Chitinimonas arctica: one gene and its partner. The protein of the gene in region 1 interacts with the protein of each later gene in a pairwise test. Links are inferred from orthologs where the notes say so. Each region holds a gene or a part of one and is shown on either strand. Other genes may lie near its edges.

Region 1 (5,952 bases):
TGTCTTCAAAGCTCCAATAGCGGATATCGCGATGCCAGTGGGTCACGCTGGAGAATGCCGGCTGCTTGGTCATCAGGCTATTGTGGTGGGCCTGGCTCAGCGCGATATGTTCGCTGCCCAGCAATTGCCTTACCCGGCCCGCCAGGCTTGCGTCCAAAGCCCAGCGCCTAAACACCTCGTCACGGGCATAGACCTGCTTCAGCCGCCTTGCCGTCTGGCCACCGGCCGCCTCGCGCGAGCTGGGCGCGCCGGGATAGTGGGTGTCGGCTTCATATTCGATCGGTTCGATGGCACGGGCCAGCTGGTCCTTGCCGGTGGCGAGCAGAGCTTGCCGCAATTCTGCGTCGGCCATGGCGCGGACGACGATAAAACCCTGCCGCTGAAAGGTTTCGAGCTCGGCAGGCGTGAACAACTGAGTAGTCATTGGCAACTTTCGGCAGAAACGACAACGCGGCCGGAGGGCCGCGTTGCTGGGGACTCGGTTGGCCGCGATTCTACTCCGCCTCCGCACCGGCCGAAATGCGCGCCTACATGCTTTCCAGGATTTCCCGGCCGTTGATGGGTTGGACCGGGCGGGCATTGAAGGGGAACTCGCGACGGAACCGTGCCAGCTGGGCGCTGGAAAGCTCGACGGGCGTCTTCAGGATCAACCAGCGCACACCCTCCGAGCAGGGCGGGGTGGTGAGCGACCCGGTCAGGGTGTAGTACTTCAAGTTGCCTGGCAGCAGGCCGGCGGGGCTGAACGAGCGCTCTTCGTAGCTGCGGCTTTCGCCGTGTTCTTCCGGCAACCGCTCCCAATGGGTCTGCAGCAAGGGGTGTTCCTTGCCTTCCTTGAACAGCACGGCGACGACCGCCAACTGTCCCGCTTCGCTCTTATGCACCATATGGGCGACCAGCGGGAATTGCTTGCCGCTGATCAGCTCTTCACTGGGCGTATGGAAATGGAACTGCTTCAATTCATAGCGCTCGCCCAGGGCCTCCAGCCAACTGCCCGGATCGATATTGACCTGGATGGTGTGGCCATTATTGACGATGGCCAGCTTGCTCATGCCGTAGGAAAACTTCAGCGGTGCCAGTTGTTGGCCCACGGCGCCGGACACATTGACGGGCGATTGCTCTTTGCCTTCACTGCAGGGGGTATTGGCGGCATTCAGCCTGGACCAGTTCTGCGGTCCGGTCTTCGGCCCGGTGTAGCTCCAGTGGTTGGGATCTTCCGCATGCACATCGGCGGCCTTGTGTTCGTGAGCGGCACTGACCGGTTTGCCCATCTTGACGGGTTTCGCCGCCGGGGCTTCGTTCGCCAGCAGCGGACCGCTGGAAAGCAGCAGGAAGAGGCTGGGCAACAGATGTTTTTTTACCATGGATAGTGAGCGGACCGGCCTGCAAATCCGCGAGGGGAGGATTAATGGAATATAAAGTCTAGATAGGCGCCTAGTGCTTTGCCAAGCTAGGGAAACTGTAAACAAATCTACTGGAACCATTGCTGTGTCCGCTACGCCGGCGACTGCTTGGGCCCGTATTCCTTACTGAGTGCCCCTAAGGGGTATACTTATCTGTATCAGACTGGAGGCTTGCATGGCCGCTGCGCTATCCATCGATCTCGATCTGCCCCTCGCCTGGCTGCATGCCGCGCCGCCGCCAGGTACCGACGGCGTATTGCTGCTGCGGGTCTTGGCCTTACTGGAGGCGGCGCCGCCTCATCTTGACGATGAAGACGGTCCGGAAGCGTTGCGCTGGCAGGCGCTGGAAGCGCGGGTGGACCTGACCTTGCAGCTATTGGGCCAATTGCTGGCCCGGGGCGAACCGCTGCCGCCGACGCGGCCACTGGTCCTGCATGGCGGCGGTGCGAGTTGGCTGGCGGCAACGGCCTTGCCGGTCGGCGATGTCGGCACCTTGGTCTTGCACCTGTCACCGCGTATTCCACAGCCCCTTTATTTGTCGGCCCATATCGACAGCTGCCTGGCGGAAGCGGGCGGCTGGCGTGTGAACTGCAGCTTTCAGCATCTGGATGCCGAGTTGCAGGACTGGCTGGAAAAAACCATCTTTCGGCGCCATCGCCGTGAAATCTTCGAGCGCAAACACCCACATGATGATTGATTTACCCTCCGCCTGGGCGGATCTGCTGGCGGATCAAGTCCGCCAGCCCTATTGGACGGCACTGCAGCAATTCCTTCAGGCGGAAACGGCCGCCGGCAAGCAAATCTACCCGCCAGAACCCTTGCGTTATGCTGCCCTGGCGGCGGTTGACCCGGCTGATGTCGGCGTGGTGATCCTGGGTCAGGATCCCTACCATGGAGCCGGCCAGGCGCATGGACTGAGTTTTTCGGTCCCCCTGGGCGTGCGTCCGCCGCCTTCCCTGGTCAATATCTTCAAGGAAATCAGTCGGGACCTGGGATGTTCGCCGCCGCAACACGGCAATCTGGCGGGATGGACACGGCAGGGTGTGTTGCTGCTGAACAGCGTGCTGACGGTGGAGGCGGAAAAAGCGGGCGCCCACCGCAAGCGCGGCTGGGAGCAATTTACCGATACGCTGATTGCGCGATTGGCGCAGCGCCATGACGGCATCGTGTTTTTGCTGTGGGGAGCTTACGCGGAAGCCAAGACTGGCTTGATCGATGCTGACCGGCACTGTGTATTGCGTTCGCCTCACCCATCGCCGCTCTCCGCCTACCGCGGTTTTCTCGGCAATGGGCATTTTTCCGAAGCCAACCGCTACCTGGTCGCGCGGGGCAGGGCGCCTATCGATTGGGCCCTGGCTTGATTTCCCGGGCCGCCTACTCGGCGGCCCGGCGCTCCTGCGCTTTAATCGTGCATCAGCCCTGCCGCTTGGCCGCGACGGTGTAGATGCATGATGTAGAGCATGGGAATGATCAGCAGCAGGCCAAAACCGATAATGATGCTGTACATCGGGGGTACGCCGCCCAGGCTTTGGAAATAGGCGAGCGCGTGGCCGTGCATATTGTCGCTGAGCGGGCTGCTGAAATATTTCACCAGCAAGGCATGGCCGCCGACCATGACCAGGATGCCGAGATTTTCGTTGAAATTCTGCACCGCGATCGAATGGCCCGCGCCCATCAATAGATGGCCACGGTGTTGCAGCATGGCATTGAGCGGCACCACGAAGAAGCCGGCCAGGGCGCCGACCAGGAACATCTGTGTGCCGGCCAGTACGACATTATTGATAAACAGCATGCTGATGACCATGACGCCCATGGCGACGCCGGCAGGCAGCACCCGGAAGGCTTGCCGTAGCGGAATCAGGCGGCCGGCCAGGATGGCGCCGGCGGCCGTGCCGAAAGCGACCACCGCGACCAGGCGGGTGGCTTCCTCCAGATTGAAGCCCAGCCAGATCACCGCCCAATTGATCACGACCAGGCGCATGGTGGCGCCGGCGCCCCAGAACAGGGTGGTGACCGCCAAGGACAGCTGGCCTTGCGGATCGCGCCACAACTTGATCACGCAATCCCAGAATTCGCGTATCAGGAAGCGCGGGCTGTAATGGATGGGCTTGAGTTCCACGTTCAGCTTGGGGATATAGAGATTCACCCAGGCGGCCGCGAGATAGATAAAGCACAGTACGACCAGGGCAAAGACCGGCGCGCTCAGCATATGTAGCGGCGTGATGGCCAGCCATTCCCCCATGCGCGGCCCGGCGATCAGGCCGCCCAGCACGGTGCCGAAGATAATGGCGCTGACCGTCGCGCCCTCCAGCCAGCCATTGGCGGCGACCAACTGCTCATGCGGCAGGTATTCGGTCACGATGCCGTACTTGGCCGGCGAGTAGGCAGCGGCGCCGAAACCGACCACGGCGTAGGCCAGCAGGGGAGGCAGGCCCACCAGCATGCCGACGCAGCCGAGCAACTTGATGCCGTTGCACAGCATCATGGCCTTGCCCTTGTGCATGGAGTCGGCGAAGGAGCCGGCAAAAGGGGCCAGCACGACATAAGAAACGGTAAAGCACCATAGCAACATGGACTGGTGCCAAGCCGGTGCCTCCTGGATCTTGAGCAGTGCCAGGGCGGCGATAAAGAGAGCATTGTCCGCCAGCGCAGAGAGAAACTGCGCGGTCAGAATAGTGTAGAAACCGCGATTCATCAGAAGGCGTCGCTTGGCAAGGCGCGGTGTGGAGGAAGCGGCTTTATACCATAGCCTCCCGATAGATTGATGTCGCGTGGATATCGGCGACCGCGCCGAGCGGCTAAATTTCCCGCAAGCGCTTGCTCGCCAAGGTGGCGTCGCATCCTCATATCCCCCGCGATTTTCGCCGTCAACCAACGCTGTATATGGCTTATAGCCCAATGAGGGCGGGGCCCTTGCGAAAAATTCTAATAAACGGAGGCAAGCGCGCCTTGTCTTCGGGCGAGGCTTTCTTTAGATTCGATTCCTTTCATTAAGTAAGACCCGAGGGAAGGAATGGCGCTAATCGTCCAGAAGTACGGCGGCACATCGATGGGTTCGCCCGAGCGAATCAAGAATGTGGCTCGTCGCATCGCCAAATATAGGGCTCAGGGTCACGAGGTGGTTGTCGTGGTCTCCGCCATGAGCGGTGAAACCAACCGGCTGATTGCCTTGGCCAGGGAAATCCAGGCCGAACCGGATCCGCGTGAGCTGGATGTCATCATCTCCACCGGCGAGCAGGTCACCATTGGCCTCCTATCCATGGCCTTGAAAGCGATCGGCCTCGACGCCCGCAGCTACACCGGCGGGCAGGTGCGGATATTGACCGATGCCTCCCATACCAAGGCGCGTATCCAGCATATAGATGAAGCGCCCATGCGCGCCGACCTGGCGGCGGGCCGGGTGGTGGTGGTGGCCGGCTTCCAGGGTGTGGATGAGCTGGGCAATATCACCACGCTGGGCCGTGGCGGCTCAGATACCACGGGCGTGGCGCTTGCCGCTGCGCTCAAGGCGGATGAATGCCAGATATATACCGACGTGGACGGCGTCTACACCACCGACCCGCGCGTGGTGCCGGAAGCCCGCCGGCTGAAGACGGTCACTTTCGAGGAAATGCTCGAAATGGCCAGCCTGGGTTCCAAGGTATTGCAAATCCGCTCGGTCGAGTTCGCCGGCAAGTACAAGGTCAAACTGCGCGTGCTCTCCAGCTTTCAAGATGAAGGCGACGGCACGCTGATTACATTCGAGGAAGAAGACTGCATGGAAAAAGCCATTATTTCGGGCATCGCCTTCAACCGGGACGAGGCACGCATCAATGTCACCGGCGTGCCGGACAAGCCCGGCATCGCCTACCAGATACTGGGGCCGGTCGCGGACGCCAATGTCGATGTGGACATGATCATCCAGAACGTCGGCGTGGAAGGCCATACCGACTTCTCGTTCACCGTGCCGCGCAATGAATACCAGAGTGCCTTGCGCATCCTGGAGGGCGTGCAGGGCCATATCGGTGCCAAGTCCATCTCCGGCGACGACAAGATCTGCAAGGTATCGGTGGTGGGCGTGGGCATGCGCTCGCACGTGGGCATCGCTTCGACCATGTTCCGCACGCTGGCGGAAGAGGGCATCAACATTCAAATGATCTCAACATCCGAGATCAAAATCTCCGTGGTGCTGGACGAAAAGTACCTGGAACTGGCTGTGCGAGTGCTGCACAAGGCATTTAATCTCGATCAAGAGCCATGAACGCTTGACGTGTCCCAAATGCCCAGCTATAGTGGCGCCCTCTTGAGACGGAGAAGTGGCCGAGTGGTCGAAGGCACTCCCCTGCTAAGGGAGCATACGGGCACAAACCTGTATCGAGGGTTCGAATCCCTCCTTCTCCGCCAAGTGTTTCACGGCGGTTGTTTTGAAAGTTGTTGTTGTATTGAAGTATCAGTGCGCTCGTAGCTCAGCTGGATAGAGTACTTGGCTACGAACCAAGGGGTCAGGAGTTCGAATCTCTTCGGGCGCACCACTTAACAACAACTCAGGCAGTCGCAGTAAACGCAATCTCAA
Region 2 (5,866 bases), 3.7 Mb from region 1 along the record:
TGGCACATTGCACGGCCGGCTGTGCGGGCTTGTCCCTTCCCTTTACCCATGCGCGCGCCGACCTCGCTGCCACGGCCGGCGACAGCCTGGAGGCGCGGGCGCGGGCGGCGCGCTATGCCGCCTACGCCGGATTGGATGCCGAGCGCGTGGCCCTGGGCCACCATCGCGACGATCAGGTCGAGACAGTGCTCTACCGTCTTGCGCGCGGCGCCGGGGTGCATGGCGCCGCCGGCATGCCGGCCTTGCGCCCCTTGGGAGCCGACAAGCTGGTGTGGCGCCCGCTGCTGGGAGAGTCGCGCGCCGAGCTGCTGGCCTATGCCGTTGCGCACGGGATGCGCTGGATCGAAGACGAAAGCAATGACTGTACCGACCATGACCGCAACTATCTGCGCCATGCCTTGATTCCTGGCCTGGTGGCGCGTTTTCCGTCGGCGCCGTCGGCGCTGGCGCGCGCGGCACGCCATTTTGGCGAGGCGGCTGGCTTGCTCGATGCCCTGGCCGAGCAGGATGCCGGTGGTCCTGTCGAGCGTCTGGCGCTGGCCGCGCTGACGCCGCTGGAGGAGGCGCGCCGCCGCAATCTGCTGCGCTGGTTCCTGGCTCGCCATGATTTGCGGCCCGATGAAAAGCAGTTGCGCTTGCTGCTCGATCAGCTGCTGCATGCACGGGAGGACACCAATCCCTGCTTGCGGCTGGCCGATCGGGAAGTGCATCGCTATCGCGGCGAGATTTGGGTAAGCCAGCGTGCCGTGGACGTGCGGCCGTGCGCGGTGGCGCCGGCCGATGCGGGGGGCTTGCCGGGCTGGCGCGGCCGTATCGATTGGACCAGCCGCCAAGGTGGGCTGGATGAACGCTTTCTAAGTGGCTTGCAGGCCAGGCCGCGCGCCGGCGGTGAGATGTTGCGGCCGCGCTCCGGTGGTCCGAATCGCCCCGTCAAATTACTGCTGCAAGAGGCGGGCATTCCGCCTTGGTTTCGCTCGCGTTGGCCCTTGTTGTGGCAGAACGAGCGCCTGGTGGCGCTGGCCGGTATCGCGGTGGCGGCCGAGTGCCAGGCGGACGGCTTGGCGCCGTGGCCGGACTGGCGCTGCGAGGATTGGACCGATTTCGGGCGGTGCCGCCAGGCACTATAGGGGTGCCTGCAATATCGGCGTCACGCCCAGTTCACGCAGGCGGCGCATCATCAGGTCGGCCTCGTCGCGATTCTTGAATGGACCGATCTGCACGCGGGTTTCCAGACGGGCAGGGATGCCGGCGCTACCTAATTTCTCGATCAGCTTCCTGGCATTGTCGCCGCTCTGGAATACCCCTGCCTGTACCGTATACCCCTTGCTGCCGTTAGGCAGGACGCCGGCCGCGAGGGCGGCGATGGTCTGCTCCGGCGTGGGTGGGCTGGGTTTGGCTGGTATCGGCGCCGCGATTATCGGGCTTGGCGCGGGCGTGCCGGACGGCGGCGCAACCGGGGCTGGCACGGTGACGGGCGGGCTGGTGGCCGATTGGGCGCCTCGTGCCGTGGTGACCGGCCTGGTCGGCGGCGGGACGATGATCGGTTTGGGTGCGGCGGTGTGCGCGACGGCAGGGGCGGGCGCCGGGGAGGGGTGGTCGAGGTGGCTGCGGGTGTGGTCTTGCCGGTGCCGGTCTCGGCGGGCGGCTTGGCCGCGGCGACGGGTGCAGGCAGGGTTGGCGTTGGCGTTGGTGTCGGTGTCGGTGTCGGTGTCGGTGTCGGTGTCGATTCGACGGGCGTGGCGGGTGGGGTGGGGCCGCTTTCGGTTCCGCTGGTAGCCGGCGGCGCTGCTTCGGCAACCAACGGTGGGGTGATCGGCGGTACCGCCGCTGGAATCGGCGTTGTTGTTGCCTGGGGCGGCGGCACGGTTTCGGCCTGCAGCGGATTGATGCTGGGTCCTTCCTGTTCCGACCTGGGCTCGCCTTCCAGTTTATTGAGCAGGGTGATGCTGATCGCGACGCCGACGATCAGGCAGATGGCAATGGCCAGCCTCTGCATCAGGCGCTGGCGGATTTCGCTCTGTTCGTCCGCTTCCTCTGCGGTGGCGGGGGCGGTGGGGCGGTTCGGGCTGGGGCGTATAGCACTCAAGTGGCTTGTTCGCCGCGTCGCGGCGCTCCCTGTTCAAGATGTTTTGGTTGATTGCTGGTATGGCTTTTGCGCGGTAAGGCGGCAAAGCTGTTAGAATATTCGGTCATTTTTATGCCGACAAGCTGTGTGAACGCTTTGCGAACTGGCTTGCAGCTTAAAACTTTTTTCCTTCCCACTATGTCTACTTTACGAATTTTGGAGTGAACCATGGCTGTAGAACGCACCCTGTCCATTATCAAGCCCGATGCCGTTGCCAAGAACGTGATTGGCCAGATCTACTCCCGTTTCGAAAATGCCGGCCTGAAGATCGTCGCCGCCAAGATGAAGCAACTGTCGCGCGAAGATGCCGAAGGCTTCTACGCCGTGCACAAGGAACGTCCTTTCTTCAAGGATCTGGTTGATTTCATGGTTTCCGGCCCGGTGATCATCCAGGCGCTGGAAGGCGAAAACGCCGTGATCGCCCACCGCGATCTGATGGGCGCGACCGATCCCAAGAAGGCTGAAAAGGGTACCATTCGTGCCGATTTCGCCGATTCCATCGATGCCAACGCCGTACACGGTTCCGATAGCGTCGAAAACGCCGCCATCGAAATCGCTTACTTCTTCGGCACCGAAGTCTATAGCCGTTAATATCGGATAGCCTTGCCATGTCCATCAATCTGCTTGATTTCGACGCTGCCCGTTTCGCCACCTTCCTAGCCGAGCGTGGTGAGAAGCCGTTTCGCGCCAAGCAGTTGTTGCGCTGGATTCACCATTTCGGCGAATCGGATTTCAACGCGATGACGGACATCGCCAAGGTGACGCGAGAAAAGCTGGCGGCGGAGGCGGTTATCACTCCCCCCAGCTTGCTGCTGGAACAGGCTTCCGAGGACGGCACCCGCAAGTGGTTGCTGGACGTGGGCACCGGTAACGGTGTGGAGGCGGTGTTCATTCCCGAAGACGACAGGGGAACGCTGTGCGTGTCCAGCCAGGTCGGCTGTGCGCTCGAATGCACCTTCTGCTCCACCGGGCGGCAGGGTTTCAACCGTAATCTCAGTACCGCCGAGATCATTGGCCAGCTCTGGTGGGCCAATAAAGCCCTGGGCCGTGATCCCAAGGGCGACCGCATCGTTTCCAATGTGGTCATGATGGGCATGGGCGAGCCCCTAGCCAATTTCGACAATGTCGTCGCCGCCATGCGGCTGATGCTGGACGACAATGCCTATGGCTTGAGCCGCCGCCGGGTGACGCTGTCCACTTCCGGCCTGGTGCCGCAGATGGACCGCTTGCGCGAAGCCTGCCCGGTTGCGCTGGCCGTTTCGCTGCACGCGCCGAACGATGCCCTGCGCGACGAGATCGTGCCGATCAATAAGAAATACCCCCTAAAAGAACTCATGGCGGCCTGCTTGCGTTATCTTGAAAAAGCGCCGCGTGATTTCATTACCTTCGAATACGTTATGCTTGATGGTGTCAACGACACCATGGAGCACGCCAGGCAGCTGGTAGCGTTGGTTAAAGATGTACCGTGTAAATTCAACCTGATCCCGTTCAATCCCTTTCCGAATTCCGGATACGGTCGGTCCAAGCCCGATGCCATTCGCCGCTTCCGCGATCATCTGATCCAGGCCGGCTACATCGTCACGGTGCGCAAGACGCGCGGTGACGATATCGATGCGGCCTGCGGCCAGTTGGCCGGCCAGGTCAAGGACAAGACCAAGCGCACGCTTCGGCTAGCCGCCGAAGGCAAGACCACGATAAACCTTGTGAGGGAGTAAGGCATGAGACAGAGCGTCATCGCCGCTTTGCTGTTTGTGTTGTCGCTGTCTGCCGTCCGGGCGGAAGAGGTGGACCGCCGCCATGAGCTGGCCAAGCTGCGTACCGAGCTGGCGGCTGCCTACTACGCCCGCGGCCAGTACGGCGTGGCTTTGGAAGAATTGAAGAACGCCCTGAACGCCCGCTCCGACTACGCCATGGCCTATAGCATCCAGGGCTTGGTGTACATGGACCTGCGCGAATACGACACGGCGGACAAGAGTTTTCAGCGCGCGCTCAGCCTGGCGCCCAATGATGCCGATGTGAACCACAATTACGGTTGGTTCCTCTGCAACAAGCGCGACAAATTCACCGAGTCGCTACGCTATTTCACCACTGCCATGAAGAATCCGCTCTATACGACGCCGGAAAAATCCATGCAGCAAGCAGGTCTGTGCGCCACCAAGGCGGGCGACCTGAAAGCAGCCGAGGACTACCTGCGCAAGTCCGACCGCATCCAGCCCGACGATACCCAGACCCTGTTGGGACTGGCCCAGCTGGCTTACCGCCGGGGCGAATTTGAAGCGACCCGGCAATTGCTGGCCCGCCATGCACGCTTGGGAACGCCGATCGCCGAGGCCTTGTGGTTGAACGTGCGCGTTGACCGCAAACTGGGCAGCGGCGAGGCGGACTCGGGCTTTGCCAAGGAGCTCAAGACCCGTTTCCCCGATAGTGACGAGGCTCGCCGGCTCGCCGCTGGCCAATTCGACTAGTTCCACCCTTCCGAGAGAGCCGCACCGGCATGATGTCCGAGATGAGCCAAGATCAAGCACAGAATCTGCAGGAACCCCTTTCAAGCAGCGTGCTACCCACCGCTGGCGCCGTACTTGCCGCGCAGCGGCAGCAGTTGGGCCTGTCCTTGCTGGATGTGTCGGCCAAGTTGAAGCTGTCCAAGCGCCAGATCGAAGCGCTTGAGTCCGACCGGTATGGCGAATTGCCCGGCAATACCTTCGTTCGAGGCTTTGTCCGCAATTACGCCCGCTTGCTGGAGCTGGACCCGCAACCCCTGATCGCCTATCTCGACGCGCATCTGCCGCGCGAGGCGGCACAGTCGGCCCTGCCGCGCCTGCGCGACGAGCCGCTGCCGGTGTTGCGTCCCAGCGGCAGCGCCGGCCGTTCGCCCTTCGTCATCGCCATCCTGGGCGCCATGGCGCTGGTCCTGGTCGGTGCCGGGGGATACTGGCTGTACGAGAAAAGCCGCCGCTTCGAGCCCGAACTGACCTTGGCGCCCGCCAATAGCGCCGTCGTCCTGCCCGCTGGCGGGGCGGCCGGCGATGCACCGGCGCAGGTGGCGCCCCAGGCCGCGGCGCTCCCGCCCGGCGACCAGCCCGTTCCGGCCGCGGTAACCGCTGCCGTGCCGGTACAGACGCCGCCGCCCAATCTGCCGGGCAATCCGCCGCCCGCCGTGGCGAGCCCGGTTGCGGTGCCCGCGCCGGTGGCGCCGAGTACCGCGACCGCACCGGTTGTCGTGGCGCCGGCCGCCGTGCCTCCCACGCCTGCTTCCGCCGATATCCGCGTAGTGGCCCAGCGCGATAGCTGGGTGCAGATCGTCGATGCCAACGGCCGCAGGCTGGTCAACGAATTATTGCCCGCCGGACAAAGCCGTAGCGTGGCAGGTACCCCGCCTTACCGGATTCGGATAGGCAATGGCCGCCATACCGAGCTGTTCTACAAGGGCAAGCCCACCGACCTCGCGCCTTATACCAAGGTCGACGTCGCCAACCTTGAGCTTAACTAGATCATGAGTCTGCTTCCCCGTCGCCCAACCCGCCGTGTCATGGTTGGCCATATCGCGGTCGGCAATGATGCGCCCGTCGTCGTGCAGTCGATGACCAATACCGATACGGTGGATGCCGAAGGCACCGCCCGCCAGGTGTTCGAGCTGTGGCAAGCCGGTTCGGAAATGGTCCGCATTACCGTCAACTCACCGGAAGCAGCCTCCCAGGTGGGCGAAATACGCCGCCGCCTGGATGCCATGGGCTGCGATGT

The links.
Region 2: the proteins of ung (region 1) and ndk interact in binary tests that used the Escherichia coli proteins (3 or more experiments, as listed by UniProt). The link is inferred for Chitinimonas arctica from one-to-one orthologs.

What each region holds. Positions count from the first base shown.
Region 1 is NZ_CP041730.1:425,983-431,934, reverse strand. What follows is about bases 1,004-3,923. They hold ung (uracil-DNA glycosylase), read left to right. Parts: upstream 1,004-2,086; coding sequence 2,087-2,761; downstream 2,762-3,923. Other genes in these bases: lplT (lysophospholipid transporter LplT), read right to left, coding at 2,803-3,923; FNU76_RS01965 (PilZ domain-containing protein), read left to right, coding at 1,576-2,097; FNU76_RS01970 (carbonic anhydrase), read right to left, coding at 1,004-1,361. In the rest of the region: FNU76_RS01975 (phytanoyl-CoA dioxygenase family protein), read right to left, coding at 1-424; more of FNU76_RS01970, read right to left, coding at 528-1,003; more of lplT, read right to left, coding at 3,924-4,095; FNU76_RS01950 (aspartate kinase), read left to right, coding at 4,414-5,640. UniProt on the Escherichia coli protein: Excises uracil residues from the DNA which can arise as a result of misincorporation of dUMP residues by DNA polymerase or due to deamination of cytosine.
Region 2 is NZ_CP041730.1:4,079,795-4,085,660, forward strand. Bases 1,171-4,004 are described here. They hold ndk (nucleoside-diphosphate kinase), read left to right. Parts: upstream 1,171-2,293; coding sequence 2,294-2,716; downstream 2,717-4,004. Other genes in these bases: FNU76_RS18575 (SPOR domain-containing protein), read right to left, coding at 1,171-1,466; FNU76_RS24170 (hypothetical protein), read right to left, coding at 1,415-2,086; rlmN (dual-specificity RNA methyltransferase RlmN), read left to right, coding at 2,734-3,840; pilW (type IV pilus biogenesis/stability protein PilW), read left to right, coding at 3,844-4,004. Also shown: tRNA lysidine(34) synthetase TilS, read left to right, coding at 1-1,127; more of FNU76_RS18575, read right to left, coding at 1,122-1,170; more of pilW, read left to right, coding at 4,005-4,590; FNU76_RS18600 (helix-turn-helix domain-containing protein), read left to right, coding at 4,632-5,615; ispG (flavodoxin-dependent (E)-4-hydroxy-3-methylbut-2-enyl-diphosphate synthase), read left to right, coding at 5,619-5,866. UniProt on the Escherichia coli protein: Major role in the synthesis of nucleoside triphosphates other than ATP. The ATP gamma phosphate is transferred to the NDP beta phosphate via a ping-pong mechanism, using a phosphorylated active-site intermediate.